2 regions of the Candidatus Enterococcus palustris genome follow, and region 1 is predicted to be linked to the other one. Evidence: predicted binding sites of a transcription regulator. Region 1 holds the regulator's gene; the other holds the start of a gene.
The links. Region 1 encodes NrdR, which represses ribonucleotide reductase genes. Its sites were predicted from a motif close to ACACNATATATNGTGT; they were not measured.
Positions count from the first base shown of each region.

Region 2: a site for NrdR is predicted at 2,605-2,620, ahead of pnuC (nicotinamide riboside transporter PnuC). Genes of this name have one in related genera too.

Region 1 covers NZ_CP147244.1:375,182-382,908, forward strand. The annotation lists gene polA (DNA polymerase I) at 1-2,429, shown strand, start outside; gene mutM (DNA-formamidopyrimidine glycosylase) at 2,528-3,364, shown strand; gene coaE (dephospho-CoA kinase) at 3,368-3,964, shown strand; gene nrdR (transcriptional regulator NrdR) at 4,851-5,336, shown strand; gene A5821_RS01745 (replication initiation and membrane attachment family protein) at 5,349-6,755, shown strand; gene dnaI (primosomal protein DnaI) at 6,755-7,684, shown strand.
Region 2 covers NZ_CP147244.1:3,638,394-3,646,120, forward strand. The annotation lists gene gatB (Asp-tRNA(Asn)/Glu-tRNA(Gln) amidotransferase subunit GatB) at 1-1,405, shown strand, start outside; gene A5821_RS16960 (diacylglycerol kinase) at 1,422-2,480, shown strand; gene pnuC (nicotinamide riboside transporter PnuC) at 2,748-3,437, shown strand; gene A5821_RS16970 (deoxynucleoside kinase) at 3,453-4,094, shown strand; gene rlmD (23S rRNA (uracil(1939)-C(5))-methyltransferase RlmD) at 4,202-5,572, shown strand; gene A5821_RS16980 (hypothetical protein) at 5,574-5,702, shown strand; gene A5821_RS16985 (YdcF family protein) at 6,021-7,163, shown strand; gene A5821_RS16990 (MucBP domain-containing protein) at 7,219-7,727, shown strand, end outside.

The sequences.
Region 1 (7,727 bases):
AATTTTATCCTGAATATAAAGCAGGCCGTTCAAAAACACCGGGAGAATTTAAAGAACAAATGCCTTACATTCGAGAGTTGTTGACTGGTTTAGGTGTGAAATATTATGAGTTAGATAATTATGAGGCGGACGATATCATTGGTACACTTGCAACTAAAGTTCCAAAAGACGAGTTTGATGTTGTTGTATTGTCAGGAGATCGAGATTTGACTCAACTAGCAACAGATTCAGTAAAAGTTGACATCACGATCAAAGGAGTTAGTGATCTAGAATCTTACACACCAGAGCATGTGGCTGAAAAATATGATGGTTTAACTCCAAATCAGATTATCGATATGAAAGGTTTGGCTGGAGATACTTCAGATAATATTCCTGGCGTAACCAAAATCGGTGAGAAGACCGCAATTAAGCTATTAAAAGAATTTGGTTCAGTCGAAGGTGTTTATGAAAACATCGATAGCTTGAAGCAAAGCAAAATGAAAGAAAATCTAATCAACGACAAAGAACAAGCTTTTATGTCTAAACGTTTAGCAACGATCAATGTTGATTCTCCAGTTGAAGTCAATATTGATGAGTTGAAATACGAAGGCAAAGATTTAGAGAAATTAATTCCTTTTTATAAAGAAATGGAATTCAAGCAAATGTTAAGTAAGTTAAATGTCGAAGAAGAGACGGTTGAACTTGAAGATGTCCATTTTGATGTAGTAGATACGTTCACTAAAGAAATGTTTACTGATGATATGGCATTATATGTTGAGATGCTAGAAGATAATTATCATACCTCTCCTATTGTAGGTGTGGCATGGGGAACGAAGAACAAAGTATATGCGACAAATAGCCTTGAACTGTTTGAAAGCAAACCATTTGTTGAATGGTTGTTATCAGATAAATTTAAGAAAATAGTATATGATGCAAAGCGCACATATGTCTCGCTTAACCGTTATGTTGGTAAAACTCAGGGCATTACATTCGATGTATTATTAGCGGCATACTTATTAGATACAAACGACAATAGTGCTGATATCGAAGGAGTAGCGCAGCACTATGGTTATACAGATATCCATTCTGATGAATCAGTCTATGGAAAAGGGGCTAAGAAAGGTTTACCAGAAGATGATGAGGCATTTTTCAGTCATCTCGCTCGAAAAGTCAATGCTATTCATTTCCTTTCTGAAAAACTAGATGCAGAATTAGTTGAAAAAAATCAAGCTGACTTATTCTATAAGATGGAATTGCCTCTTTCGAAAATCTTAGGTGATATGGAAATTACAGGAATTCGTGTAGATGCAAATCGATTGAAAGAAATGCGTATCGAATTTTCAGATCGACTTCGTGAAATCGAACAAAAAATTTATGCAGAAGCAGGCGAAGAATTCAATCTAAATTCACCGAAACAATTAGGGGTGATTTTATTTGAAAAAATGGGCCTACCTGTAATAAAAAAGACAAAGACAGGCTATTCAACAGCTGTTGATGTATTAGAGCAATTAAAAGAACAGGCGCCGATTGTTGAAGACATTTTGATTTATCGTCAAATTGCCAAGATCCAATCAACATATGTAGAAGGATTACTAAAAGTGATTCAGCCAGATGATAAAATTCATACACGCTATGTTCAAACATTGACACAAACTGGTCGTTTAAGTTCTGTTGATCCTAACCTACAAAATATTCCTATTCGTTTAGATGAGGGTCGAAAAATTCGTCAAGCCTTTGTGCCTAGAGAAAACGATTGGATGATTTTTTCATCCGATTATTCTCAAATTGAACTACGTGTTTTAGCACATATTTCAGATGATCAGCATTTAAAGGAAGCCTTTATTGAAGGACAAGATATTCACTCTAGTACAGCAATGCGTGTATTTGGCATTGAAAAACCAGAAGATGTGACGCCGAATATGCGTCGTCAGGCGAAAGCTGTCAACTTTGGGATCGTCTATGGTATCAGTGATTATGGTTTGTCTCAAAATTTAGGGATTACTAGAAAACAAGCGCAAGAATATATTGATACCTATTTTGAAAAATACCCAGGAGTTAAAAAATATATGGAAGATATCGTACGCGATGCAAAAGACAAAGGCTTTGTAGAAACGCTTTATAATCGCCGCCGTTACTTACCAGATATCAACTCTCGTAATTTCAATTTGCGGTCGTTTGCAGAGCGAACGGCGATCAATACACCTATTCAAGGAAGTGCTGCGGATATTTTGAAAATCGCAATGATCAATATGGAACAGCGATTGAAAGAAGAAAACATGCAGGCGACGATGTTGTTACAAGTACATGATGAACTTGTTTTTGAAGCGCCTGAATCTGAATTAGAACAACTAAATACATTAGTTAAAGATGTGATGGAGAATGCTGTGGCTCTGCATGTACCGCTGTTAACAGACAGCAGTTGGGGCAAGACATGGTATGAAGCAAAATAATTAATTAAAATAATTGAAAAAGACTGACCAAACAAAAAAAGATTTTTAAATCTTTGATTTGTTCGTTTCGGTCTTTTTCTTCTAAGGAGAGATGAAAGTTGCCTGAATTACCAGAAGTTGAAACAGTCAGAAAAGGATTAGAAAAATTAGTTGTAGGGAAAACGATTGAAGAAGTCACGATTTTGTGGCCGAGAATCATTGAATCACCAGAAACAGACATTTTTGCACAGCAGTTGATTGGTCAAAAAATCGAAAAAATGGAACGTCGAGGGAAGTTTTTGATTTTTAAATTAACCAATTACGATATGATATCCCATCTGAGAATGGAAGGAAAATACGAAACCCATGATCCGGAAGAAGAACGTACTAAACATACTCACGTGATTTTCACCTTTACGGATGGAACAGAATTACGATATCTTGACGTTCGGAAATTTGGACGGATGGTGTTAGTGGCGAAAGATCAAGGAGAAAAATACAAGGGGATTTTAGCGCTAGGTCCTGAACCGATACCAGCATCGTTTAAACTATCAGAATTTCATACTGGGTTAAAAAGACACCACAAAGCAATCAAACCACTGTTATTAGATCAGCGTTTAGTGACAGGACTAGGTAATATCTATGTAGATGAAGCATTGTGGGAAGCGAAAATTCATCCAGAACAGCCAGCTGATACTTTAAAACCTAAAGAAGTCGAAAGGCTATATCATGCAATCATTGATGTTCTTGGACGTGCTGTTGAAGCCGGCGGAACAACAATTCGCAGTTATTTAAATGCACTGGGGGAAGCTGGGACTTTTCAAATCTCATTAAATGTCTATGGTCAGACGGAAAAACCTTGTCCAAGATGTGCAACACCAATTAAGAAAATAAAAGTCGCTCAACGAGGGACCCATTTTTGTCCGAAGTGCCAGACATTGAAAGCGAGGAATTGATCAATGGGAATGGTCTTAGGTTTGACTGGTGGAATCGCAACTGGGAAAAGTACGGTTGTTAACGTATTTAAAGGATTAGGATTTCCTGTGGTAGATGCCGATGTGATCGCTCGGGAAATTGTTGAAATAGGAACTCCGGCATTAACAAAAATAGCAATTACTTTTGGTTCAGAGGTATTATACTCAGATGGATCATTAGATCGAAAAAAACTTGGAGACATTGTTTTTTCAGATGAAAAAAAAAGAACACAATTAAATGAATTATTATCCCCATTTCTCAAAGAGGCTATTTTATCTCAGATTGCAGCCAAAAAAAATGAAACTTCGCTGATTGTTGTGGATATACCTTTATTATACGAAGGTGGGTATGATGCGTTTGTTGACAAAGTAGCCGTTGTCTATGTACCTGAAAAAACTCAGATGATTCGTTTGATGAAACGAGATAATTTAACTGAAACTGAAGCGAATCAACGAGTAAATAGTCAATTGTCAATTGAAAAGAAAAAAGAAAAAGCTGATATAATATTTGATAATCAAAAAAGCATTCAAGAAACAGAAAAAATAGTGAAGGACTGGGTATTAGAAAATAATTTCTTATAGTATAACAAAGATGCATAATTGTTTTTTCAGAAATTTAAATTTTATGATGAATTGAAAAAAGTTTAGGATGTATAACTGCTGATTATACATCTTTTTTGTTTTTGATAAATTTCAACCTACTTTGAAGCTGATTGTAAAATCTAATTTAAAATAACGATATTGTGTCGGTAAACATAATCGATATCTTGAAATCTGTATTCTCTTTTTTGAACAACAGAAATGTAAAAAACAAAAAGGGAATGGAGAATAGAAAGAAAAAAGAAGTAGCGTTAATTTAGGTGGATATGTTGGTCTGATAAGTGTGATAAATCATGAGGAATAGATTAGGATTGACGCGATTAAAGAATGGTTAATTTAACTAATTGAAAAAATTTAATCGAGTTTAAATCAAACATAACTATGTATATTGGCTAATTTTTATAATGAACTATTTTCAGTTTATTTTATAGCCTACATCAACAATTAATATGGAGTCGGTTTATACCTTGTCATATCCTGCAATTCCCAGAAACGATTTAGCAAATCGAGATAAATGTATTGTGTTTCTTTACTTTCTATTTTATAGTTCATAGGCAATCGTTCTATTATCTCTAAATCGAGTTTGGAGCTATATGGCTCAGAAGAATATGGAGTGCGGAATGAGAGACAAAACAGAACTTTAACAAGAGAGTAATTGAGCAAGACAAGACATTTAGCCTGTTATCTTACTCAGTTATTTTTTGAATCTAGAAAATTGTTATTAAATGAAATCTGAATAAACTAAAAAAAATGGTTAAGAAGTAACAGTTAATGTCTGGTTTCTGAAGCATTTCATGTTATAATATGGAGAGTAAATTAAAACGAAACTTTATAAATAGATAGCATAAGATAAAATGAGGTGAATACTATGCGTTGTCCAAGATGTCATCATAATAATTCCCGTGTAATTGATAGCCGTCAAGCAGATGATGGGCGTGCAATTCGTCGTCGTAGAGAATGCGAAAATTGTAATTACCGATTTACAACATTCGAGCGAATCGAAGCAGCTCCACTACTTGTTATCAAGAAAAATGGTGATCGGGAAGAATTTAATAGAGAGAAAATTTTACGTGGGTTGATTCGGTCTGCGGAAAAACGTCCAGTGGCCATGGAACAAATGGAACAAATCGTTGATAATGTTGAAAACCGTGTTCGTAGTTTGGGTGAAAATGAAGTTTCAACTACTTTAGTTGGTGAGTATGTTATGGAAGATTTAGTCAATTTAGATGAAATTGCGTATATTCGATTCGCTAGTGTATATCGTCAATTTAAAGATATGAGTGTCTTCTTAAAAGAACTGCAAGGTATCGTGGATAAAGCAAAATCTTCAAATTCAGATACAACCAATGAATAAGGAGGTCTTTCCTTGAAAGACAGTTGGAAAGAAGTCCATCCTAAAAGTATTTTTCAAGTAGCCGTACCTTATCCATTATCCAATCAAGAACAAATGATATTGACGCTTTTATATCAGCCGATTATTGGTGCCGAAGCGTTCAGTTTATATTTGACACTTTTATCGGAAGTGGAAGGGAAAGGTACTAGTGAATCACTTTTTCATGCTGATTTGATTACGATGATGGATATGAGTATAAAACAAATCGAAACAGCCCGAAAAAAGCTAGAAGGGATCGGACTGTTGTCGACTTTTGCAAAAAACGATTCTGAGTTAGGTGTGCATTTCATGTATCGTTTAAATCACCCTGAAACTGCTGAACGTTTTTTTAAAGATGAAGTTCTGTCGTTGACACTCTTGAATAGTGTGGGACAAAGAAAATTAGACAAATTATTTGAACGGTTTCAACCAACATTTGTAAACTTAACTAGTTATGCGGAAGTTTCAGTTGGATTTAAAGATGCTTATGTTTTCAAAGAGGAGCAAATTCTATCTCATAGTGAACAGTTAAGCAGAATGGAGCAATCTTTTATCGATCCACGCCCTGCACAAACAGTAAGTGCAGTTAATGAAAGTTTTGACTGGTCGTACTTTCTTCAAGGAATCGAAAAATTAGGAATTAAGTTGCCGGATAATAGTAATGGATTCAAAGAAGAAGTCTTTGTTTTTCACAATCTATTTGGAATCACTGAATTGGATATGATCGATTTTTGCTCTAAGTCATTTGACTATTACACAAGCAAGATTGATATCAAAGACTTTGAAAGAGCAGTCTATCGAACTTATGACCCAGATAAAAAACAAAAACCTAGTGAGTTTCAAAAAAATGATTCTGTTGATTTATCTGCTGAAGATCAACAAACGTACCGTTATAATTCATTAAAAATGAACGGTTTTTCGACACAAGATATTCAAATGATCATGGATAGTGAAAAAAATTTCCCTCTAAATTATTTGGAAGCTTTAAAAAACGAACGTGGTGGGTACACAACGCCCCAAGAACGTTCGCTAGTCAAATATTTAGTGAGTAAGTCTGGTTTGCCTAACAGTGTGATCAATGTTTTAATCAATTACGTCTACAATATCCAAAAACAGCCTACACTGAAAGCTGATTACGTGAATCGAATTGCCAACGAATGGGCGCAAAGTGGTATTTTCTCACCAGAAAAGGCCATTGAACATGTACGTGAAATCGCTAAAAAAGGCAAAGAACAAAAACAAACAAGACAACGTTATGGTCAAAATAATCGGCCGATTCGTCAAGAGACGTTACCAGATTGGGTAGAAAATCCAGTAGAAGAACAAAAATTATCAAAAGAGGAACAAGCAAGGCTAGATAAAGAAATTCAAGATTTCTTGAGTAAAGGAGGTGGCAATTAATGGAAGATGTAGGGAAAGAAATGTCAAAAATCATTCAAAGCAGAGATATGAATGAGCGATACAATGAGCTAGTTGAGGTTGTCTTGAAAGATACGGATGTCCAAACGTTTATTCAGGAAAATCGTGACCGATTAACAGATGATGATATCCGGAAGAGTTATTCAAAATTATATGAATTTGTTCAAGAAAAACGCAAGTATCAGTTGAATGACCCAACAATGATCGCCCCTGGATACGAACCTAAACTAACCTTAAATTTCCATTATATTGATGTCACCTACGTGCCGACAGAAGCGCTGATCGCTAAGCAAAAAGAAGACGAGATTCGTAAAAGAGTTCGTGCAATGGATATGCCAAAAGATGTACGAGAAGCAAGCTTAGGTAGATTTGATACAGCATCGCAAGGGCGTGCTCAAGCGATGGCAGAAACAATGAAATTTTTAAACGAGTATACGTCTAATCCAAAAGAATTTCACAAAGGGCTTTATTTGCAAGGAACCTTTGGGGTTGGTAAATCCTTTTTGCTAGGTGCAATTGCTAACAGCTTAGCCGAACGTGGTTTTGTTACAACAATTGTTCATTTTCCAACTTTTACAGTCGAAATGAAACAGGCAATCGGTAAAGATATGGTCGGTCCTAAATTGGATGCAGTCAAAAAATCACCGGTTTTAATGATCGATGATCTTGGTGCAGAATCAATGACTTCTTGGATTCGAGATGACGTGCTGAGCGTTATTTTACAATATCGAATGCAAGAACAATTAGTGACATTTTTTTCTTCAAACCTTGATTTAAAAGACCTAGAAAAACATTTATCTGTGACGCAGCGTGGTGAACAAGAGCCGTTGAAGGCCCGTCGAATCATGGAACGTATTCGTTATTTAGCGCAAGAGATAACGATGTCAGGTAATGATCGTAGAAATGGTTGAGGTGCTTTTGCGCCCGCTGATATAAGGCAGGGATGTGACTCTT
Region 2 (7,727 bases), 500 kb from region 1:
TGAGGTCCACGTAGAATTAAAAACAAATTCTAAAATCTTTTCACCTGCACCGGCTCATTTTGGTGCGGAACCAAATAGCAATACAAATGTGATCGACTGGGGTTATCCAGGCGTATTACCTGTAATGAATAAACAAGCACTTGAATTTGGAATGAAAGCAGCGCTTGCGTTAAATTGTGAAATCTCAAAAGATACGCATTTTGACCGTAAAAACTATTTCTATCCGGATAATCCCAAGGCTTACCAAATTTCTCAATTCGATCAACCAATCGGTCACGATGGTTGGATCGATATCGAAGTCGAAGGTAAAACAAAACGTATCCGTATCGAACGTGTGCATTTAGAAGAAGATGCTGGGAAAAATATCCATGGTGATGGCGGTTATTCTTATGTTGATTTAAATCGTCAAGGGACACCGTTGATCGAAATCGTTTCAGAAGCGGATATGCGTTCACCAGAAGAAGCCTATGCTTATTTAGAAGCAATCCGTTCAATCATCCTATTTACAGGCGTTTCAGATGTAAAAATGGAAGAAGGCTCAATGCGTTGTGATGCCAACATTTCTTTACGTCCGTATGGTCAAGAAGAATTCGGAACAAAAGCAGAGCTTAAAAACTTGAACTCAATGAGTTTTGTTAAAAAAGGTCTTGCATTTGAAGAAAAACGTCAAGCGAAAGTGTTATTATCTGGTGGAGAAATCCAACAAGAAACACGCCGTTTTGATGAAACAACCAACAAAACATTGTTGATGCGTGTTAAAGAAGGTTCAAGCGACTACCGTTACTTCCCAGAACCTGATGTGCCTCGTTTTGCAATCGATGATGAGTGGATCGAGCGTGTTCGTCACAGTTTACCTGAAATGCCGGCTTCTCGTCGTGCTCGCTACATCAAAGAACTAGGCTTACCAGAATACGATGCAATGGTTTTAACGTTAACAAAAGAAATGTCTGATTTCTTTGAAGCTGCATTAAATGAAGGCGCAGATGCCAAACAAGTATCTAACTGGTTGATGGGTGAAGTTTCGGCTTACTTGAATAGTGAGAAAATCGAGTTACCAGATACAAAATTAACACCTAAAAACTTAGCAGGTATGATCACATTAATCGAAGACGGTACAATCAGTTCTAAAATCGCTAAAAAAGTTTTTAAAGAATTAATTGAAAATGGTGGAGATGCCAAAGAAGTTGTTGAAGCAAAAGGTTTAGTTCAACTATCAGATCCATCACAATTACTACCAATCATCAATGAAGTGTTGGATAATAACCAACAATCTGTAGATGACTTTAAAAACGGAAAAGACCGTGCTGTTGGCTTTTTAGTAGGTCAAATCATGAAAGCAACGAAAGGCCAAGCCAACCCAGGTGTTGTAAATAAACTGTTACAAGAAGAATTGGCAAAACGCTAGAAAGCAGCAGATGATTATGAAAAAAGCAAGAGTGATTTATAATCCAACCTCAGGTAAAGAGCTAGTCAAAAAAAATCTAGCTGATATTCTTTCCATAGTGGAAGAATGTGGATATGAAACGAGTGCTTTTGCTACAACTCCAGAAGAAAATTCCGCGAAAAATGAAGCGCGCCGTGTTGCAGAATTAGGTTTTGACTTAATTGTTGCAGCAGGTGGCGACGGAACGATCAATGAAGTCGTAAATGGTATTGCTCCTTTAGATAAACGACCGTCTATGGCGATTATTCCTGCTGGAACAACCAATGATTATGCAAGAGCCTTAAAAATTCCTAGAGATAATATCGTTAAAGCAGCAGAAGTCATCAAAAAAAATCAAACAGTCAAAATGGACATTGGTAAAGCAAAAGATAGTTATTTCATCAATATTGCAGCTGGTGGTCATTTAACTGAACTGACCTATGAAGTTCCTTCAGAATTAAAGAGCATCTTTGGTTATCTCGCTTATTTAGCAAAAGGAGCAGAAATGCTGCCAAGAGTGAAACCAATCAAAATGCGAATGGAATATGATGAAGGTGTTTACGAAGGTAATGCTTCGATGTTTTTCTTAGGATTGACTAATTCTGTGGGTGGTTTTGAAAAGATTGCACCTGATGCAAAGCTAGATGATGGCAAGTTTTCTCTAATAATTGTGAAAACAGCCAATGTTTTTGAGATTTTACATTTAGCAGCATTAATGCTCAATGGTGGTAAACATATAGAAGATAATCGTTTGATCTATACAAAAACCAGTCATTTACACGCTGAAACACTTGAACCAAATAGCCGTATGATGATCAACTTGGATGGTGAGTATGGTGGTGATGCACCGATGGAATTCACAAATTTGCACCAGCATATTGAAATGTTTGCCAATGCAGATGCGATTCCATCTAATGCGATCATGGGATCGGTTTTGGATGATTATGATGGTGAATCAGATGATGAAGATGAATATCTTGAAACAAGTAAAGAGTTTGTAAAAGAAGTTGAACGTTTAACTGATGAAGACATTGATAATAATGGGAAAATTGGTTGATTGTTCAAAACAACAAAAAGTACCTAAGACATGTTTGTCTTAGGTACTTTTTTTTTTCCTTCTAGATGAATGGAAGAATGAAAAAACAATCTATATACAATATATAGATTCTGAAAATTAAAAAACACAATATCTTGTATAAAAAAAGTCTCATAATCAATAATTGAGAAGAGTTCTCATTGACTTATGATTGAATCAAAGGTAAATTAGATAAGTCGTCATCTCTGCAGAAAATGATAAATATGGTAAGTGAAAGGTTTGTTTGATATGGGGTCAAATTTTGTTATAAATGATTTTAAAGGTTGGCAAAGAAAGAATTATCTTTTTTTATTTATGATGATTTTTGTACAATTATTTGCTTTTGTTTGTAATCCATCTAGTTGGATTACATTAGTGGGCGGTTTATCAGGTATTATCTGTGTTAACTTAATTGCCCAAGGAAAGGCTAGCAATTATATATTCGGATTTATAAGCGCAATAATCATAGGATATTTTGGGTTTAAAACACGTGTCTACGCTGAGGTTCTCCTTCAAAGCTTCTATATTGTAATGGATATTACAGGTCTATATACTTGGCTAAAAGTTAGTACGGATGGATCTGGAAATGTAACAGAGGTAAAAATACTGAAAGGTATTCAATGGCTATATGCAGGACTAGTTTGGTTTGGGATTGGTGTTGTTGCTTATTTTATTTTGGGATTTGTTAATGATGCTCAACAAATGCTTGATGCCGTAACGTTTAGTGTATCGGCAACAGCCATGTTGTTGATGATCAAAAGATATCAGTCACAATTTGTTTTTTGGTTATTAGGAAATTTATTTTCTATAGTATTGTGGTTTAGAGCAGGAACGCATGCTGGTGGTGATTATGCGTTGTTCGTCATGTATTGTCTGTATACAGTCAATTCTATTTACGGTATGATCCATTGGTTAAAAATAAAAAAAAATAATCATTAATAGGTAGGGAGTTCGATGGCAGTGATCGTTTTAGCAGGAACAATTGGAGCAGGAAAATCAAGTTTAACAGAAATTATTTCAGAGCACTTAGGATCAGATGCATTTTATGAATCAGTTGATGACAATGAAGTCTTGCCTTTATTTTATGCAGATCCAAAAAAATATGCCTTTTTATTACAAATTTACTTTTTGAACAAACGATTTGATAGTATTAAGCAAGCACTTTCTCATGAAAATAATGTATTAGATCGCTCAATATATGAAGATTCGTTATTATTTCATTTAAATGCGGATTTAGGCAGAGCGAATGAGACAGAAGTAAAAGTGTACGATTCTTTATTAGAAAATATGCTGGAAGAATTACCTTATGCAGCGAATAAAAAACGTCCAGATTTACTAGTACACATTAAAATATCTTTTCCTAAAATGTTAGAGCGCATTCAAAGACGAGGACGTCCTTATGAGCAAGTGGAACAAGACCCAGCATTGTACGATTATTATAAAGAATTGAATCGTCGTTATGAAAAATGGTTTGAAGAATACAACGAAAGTCCCAAAATTCAAATCGATGGTGACAAGTATGATTTTATTGAAAATGAAGAAGCAAAAAAACAAGTGATCCAGTTGATTGAAAATAAACTAGCGGAAATTGATTAAATAGAAAGATTAATTTTTACTTCTTTTAGCCTAGAAACAATCTCTCTATTGCTTTTCTAGCATTTTTTCATTAGAATGAGAGAAGTGCATTAAAGAAGGAGCGACTTATGAATAATTTTCCCGTGAACAAAAATGAAACAATCGAAGTTGATATTATTGATCTGACACATGAAGGAATGGGTGTTGCCAAAGTTGATGGCTACCCGCTTTTTATAGAAAATGCTTTACCAGGTGAAAAAATGGAAATCAAAGTACTGAAAGTCGGTAAAAGTTTTGGTTATGGAAAAGTTGTAACGATTCTAAAATCAAGCGAAGACCGTGTACCAGTCAAAGATGCCAATTTTACTAAAGTTGGAATCAGTCCATTACAGCATTTAGCGTATGGTGCTCAATTGACGTTTAAAACCGACCAAGTAAAAAATGTAATGCAACGTGTTGCAAAATTGCCAGATGTTCCTGTTTTAGATACATTAGGTATGAACAATCCATGGGGATACCGCAATAAAGCTCAAATTCCAGTGAGAAAAATCGATAACAAATTACAAACTGGTTTTTTCAGAAAAAATAGCCATGATCTAATTCCATTAGAACATTTCTATATTCAAGATCCAAAAATCGATGAAGCAGTTATCATAATCCGTGATATCATGAGACGTTACAGTATCAAACCTTACAATGAATCAGATAACACTGGAAACTTACGTCATATTGTTGTTCGTCGTGGTTACCATACTGGTGAAATGATGATTGTTCTAATTACGAGAACACCAAAATTATTCCCGACAAGTAAAATCATTCCTGATATTTTAGAAGCATTGCCGGAAGTTGTCAGCATTGTTCAAAATGTCAATTCGAAAAAGACGAATGTGATCTTTGGAGATGAAACGATTCTTTTACATGGTGAAGACAAAATGATCGATACGATTTTTGATTTGAAATTTGAAATCTCGTCACGTTCATTCTATCAAGTAAATCCACAACAAACAGAAGTAATGTACAATAAAGTTAAAGAATATGCAGCGTTAACTGGTGAAGAAATCGTTGTAGATGCTTATTGTGGAATCGGTACGATTGGCTTAACCCTTGCTAAAGATGCTAAGCATGTCTATGGTGTAGAAGTTATTGAAGAAGCAGTCAAGAATGCTGAGAGCAATGCGAAGTTGAACAATATTACGAATGCAACCTTTACCGCAGGTTTAGCTGAAGAAACATTGCCAAGAATGATCGAAAATGACATCAAACCAGATGTTGTGATTGTTGATCCACCGCGTAAAGGATTAGAAGCAAGTTTAGTAGAGACCTTGATCGAAACGAAACCAAATCGTATTGTGTATGTAAGTTGTAATCCGGCAACATTAGCACGTGATCTTGCATTACTTGTTGAAGGTGGCTTTGAGGTCAAAGAAGTTCAACCAGTGGATAACTTCCCGCAAACAACTCATATCGAGTCAGTTACTTTGCTAACAAGGACGGTGTAAAATGGATACAAAGAAAAAAATGTTAGAATTAATCAAGAAAAAACAAGGCGGCGGTCGCTCAAAACAAATGGAGACGCCTAAAAATGACCGTAAAAATATGCGTAAAGGTCCAAAGATCTATAATAAATAAGAATCACTTTTTTGATCGAAAATCTTTACTAAAAAATAAAGGGCTGGGGAATAACTTTTAGAGTTATATCCCAGCCTTTTAGAATTTAAATAGACGCTGATAAAAAGAAGTTAGGGGCTTGTTGTTCCATCCTCATACTTAAGGATTAATGTCATTTTATAGACTTTTCTTTGAAATGTATCCGTAATTGGCTATAATAAAATGTAGAAAATGAGGAATAGAATTCGTTCAAATTTACTATAAAAAGGGGAGAAAAAATTGAATCAAATAGATTATTACTGTATCGTTGTTTACCTGATTAGTTTACTGGGACTGGGAATGAGGGCTAAAAAAAACAAAAAAGCTTTCTTTAGTCCGTTATTTTTTATCTGGACAGGTACTTATTTTTTTATATACACATTTCTTCTAGAGGTAATGATAGGTACATATTATTTTCTTATACCACTCGCTTTTTTAGGACTCTTTTTGCTCGTTTATTCTTTAGAAAAGCGTTTACTGATCAATGGATTATTATTTAATTTATTTTTACTTAGTTTAGGAATTCTTATGTTGATTGTATATCTTGAAACTAGAGATCAATTGCTATTATTTCTTTTAGAAATTGTGGTGACTGGACTTACAATGCTACTATTTTTTGGCAGTTATGGACTGATTACTTTTTTATATTGGAATGCAATGGTTGTGTTTAAAAAAGAAAGCCATTCTCTTTCCAATTTATTGACTTTTCTATTAGCAGTGGGCCTAACAGCACTTTTAGGTTTTTATTCTTATTTTTCATTGTCACTTCCACTTTGGGGAGCAGCGTTATTTAGTAGCGTGCTGTTAGTGATTGGCTATTTTTTTATCGTCCTATATAATTTTTTAACAATTTCTATTCTTTATCAATACAATCAGCCTAAGTATCAGCAAGATTATATTATCGTATTAGGCTCTGGCTTAATTAATGGAAATCAAGTTCCCCCTCTATTAGGTAAAAGAATTGAAAAAGCAATCCAATTCTATCATGAACAGTTAAAACAAACTTCTAAGGCACCGCTTTTATTGATGTCTGGAGGACAAGGTACTGATGAATCCTTGCCGGAAAGCGAAGCCATGAAACTTTTTGCAATCGAAAAAGGAATTCCGGAAGCAGACATTTTGGTTGAAACAGAATCAAGAAATACGTTAGAGAATATGACTTTTTCTAAAAAAATTATGGATCAGCATTCTGACAATAAAGAGTACCAAGCTATTTTTTCAACGAATAATTATCACTTGTTTCGTGCTGGGATATTTGCTCGAATGGCACATTTAAAAGCCGATGGAATCGGTGCAAAAACTGCTTTTTATTTTTTACCTAACGCTTTTTTAAGAGAATTTATTGCTATAGTTATGATGAAAAAAAGAAGACACGTGATTGTAAGTGCCTTGATTATCAGCGGAATGATTGTTTTATCCTATTTATTGTATAGATATATGTGAGTTTACTGTTTTTTATTTATGGGATAGCTATTGAATAAACTATAGATTAATCGAAATGCCACTAAATCATAAAGGTGTTTTTCAAGAAGAAGCACAAGAGGTTCTCTATTTATATGAAACAATTAGAGACGAGGAACAAGGGACAGTTGTGGTGAAACATCAAGATCTTGAAGGCCGTCAATTAGCTGGAGAATCTAGAATGAGTGGTGTGCCTGGAAGTAATTATGAAACAAGTGCGCAACTGATCAATGGATATCGTGTCGTCCACACACCAGCTAATGCACTAGGAACGTTTGCATTGGAGGAACAAACGGTTATCTACCTATATGATTTGGAAGAACCAACAGAACCAATAGAACCAGAAGAACCAACAGAATCGGAGACACCAATAACGCCAAAAGAGCCGGAAGACTCAGAAAAACATTCAGAATCAACAGAGTCCATTGAACCCGATGAATCACATGGAAAAATAGGACGCACAGAACCTGAGCAATCAAAAGAATCAGGCAAGTCAACAAACACAACTGTGTCATCTAAGAAAGCTAATTTACCGCGAACTGGTGA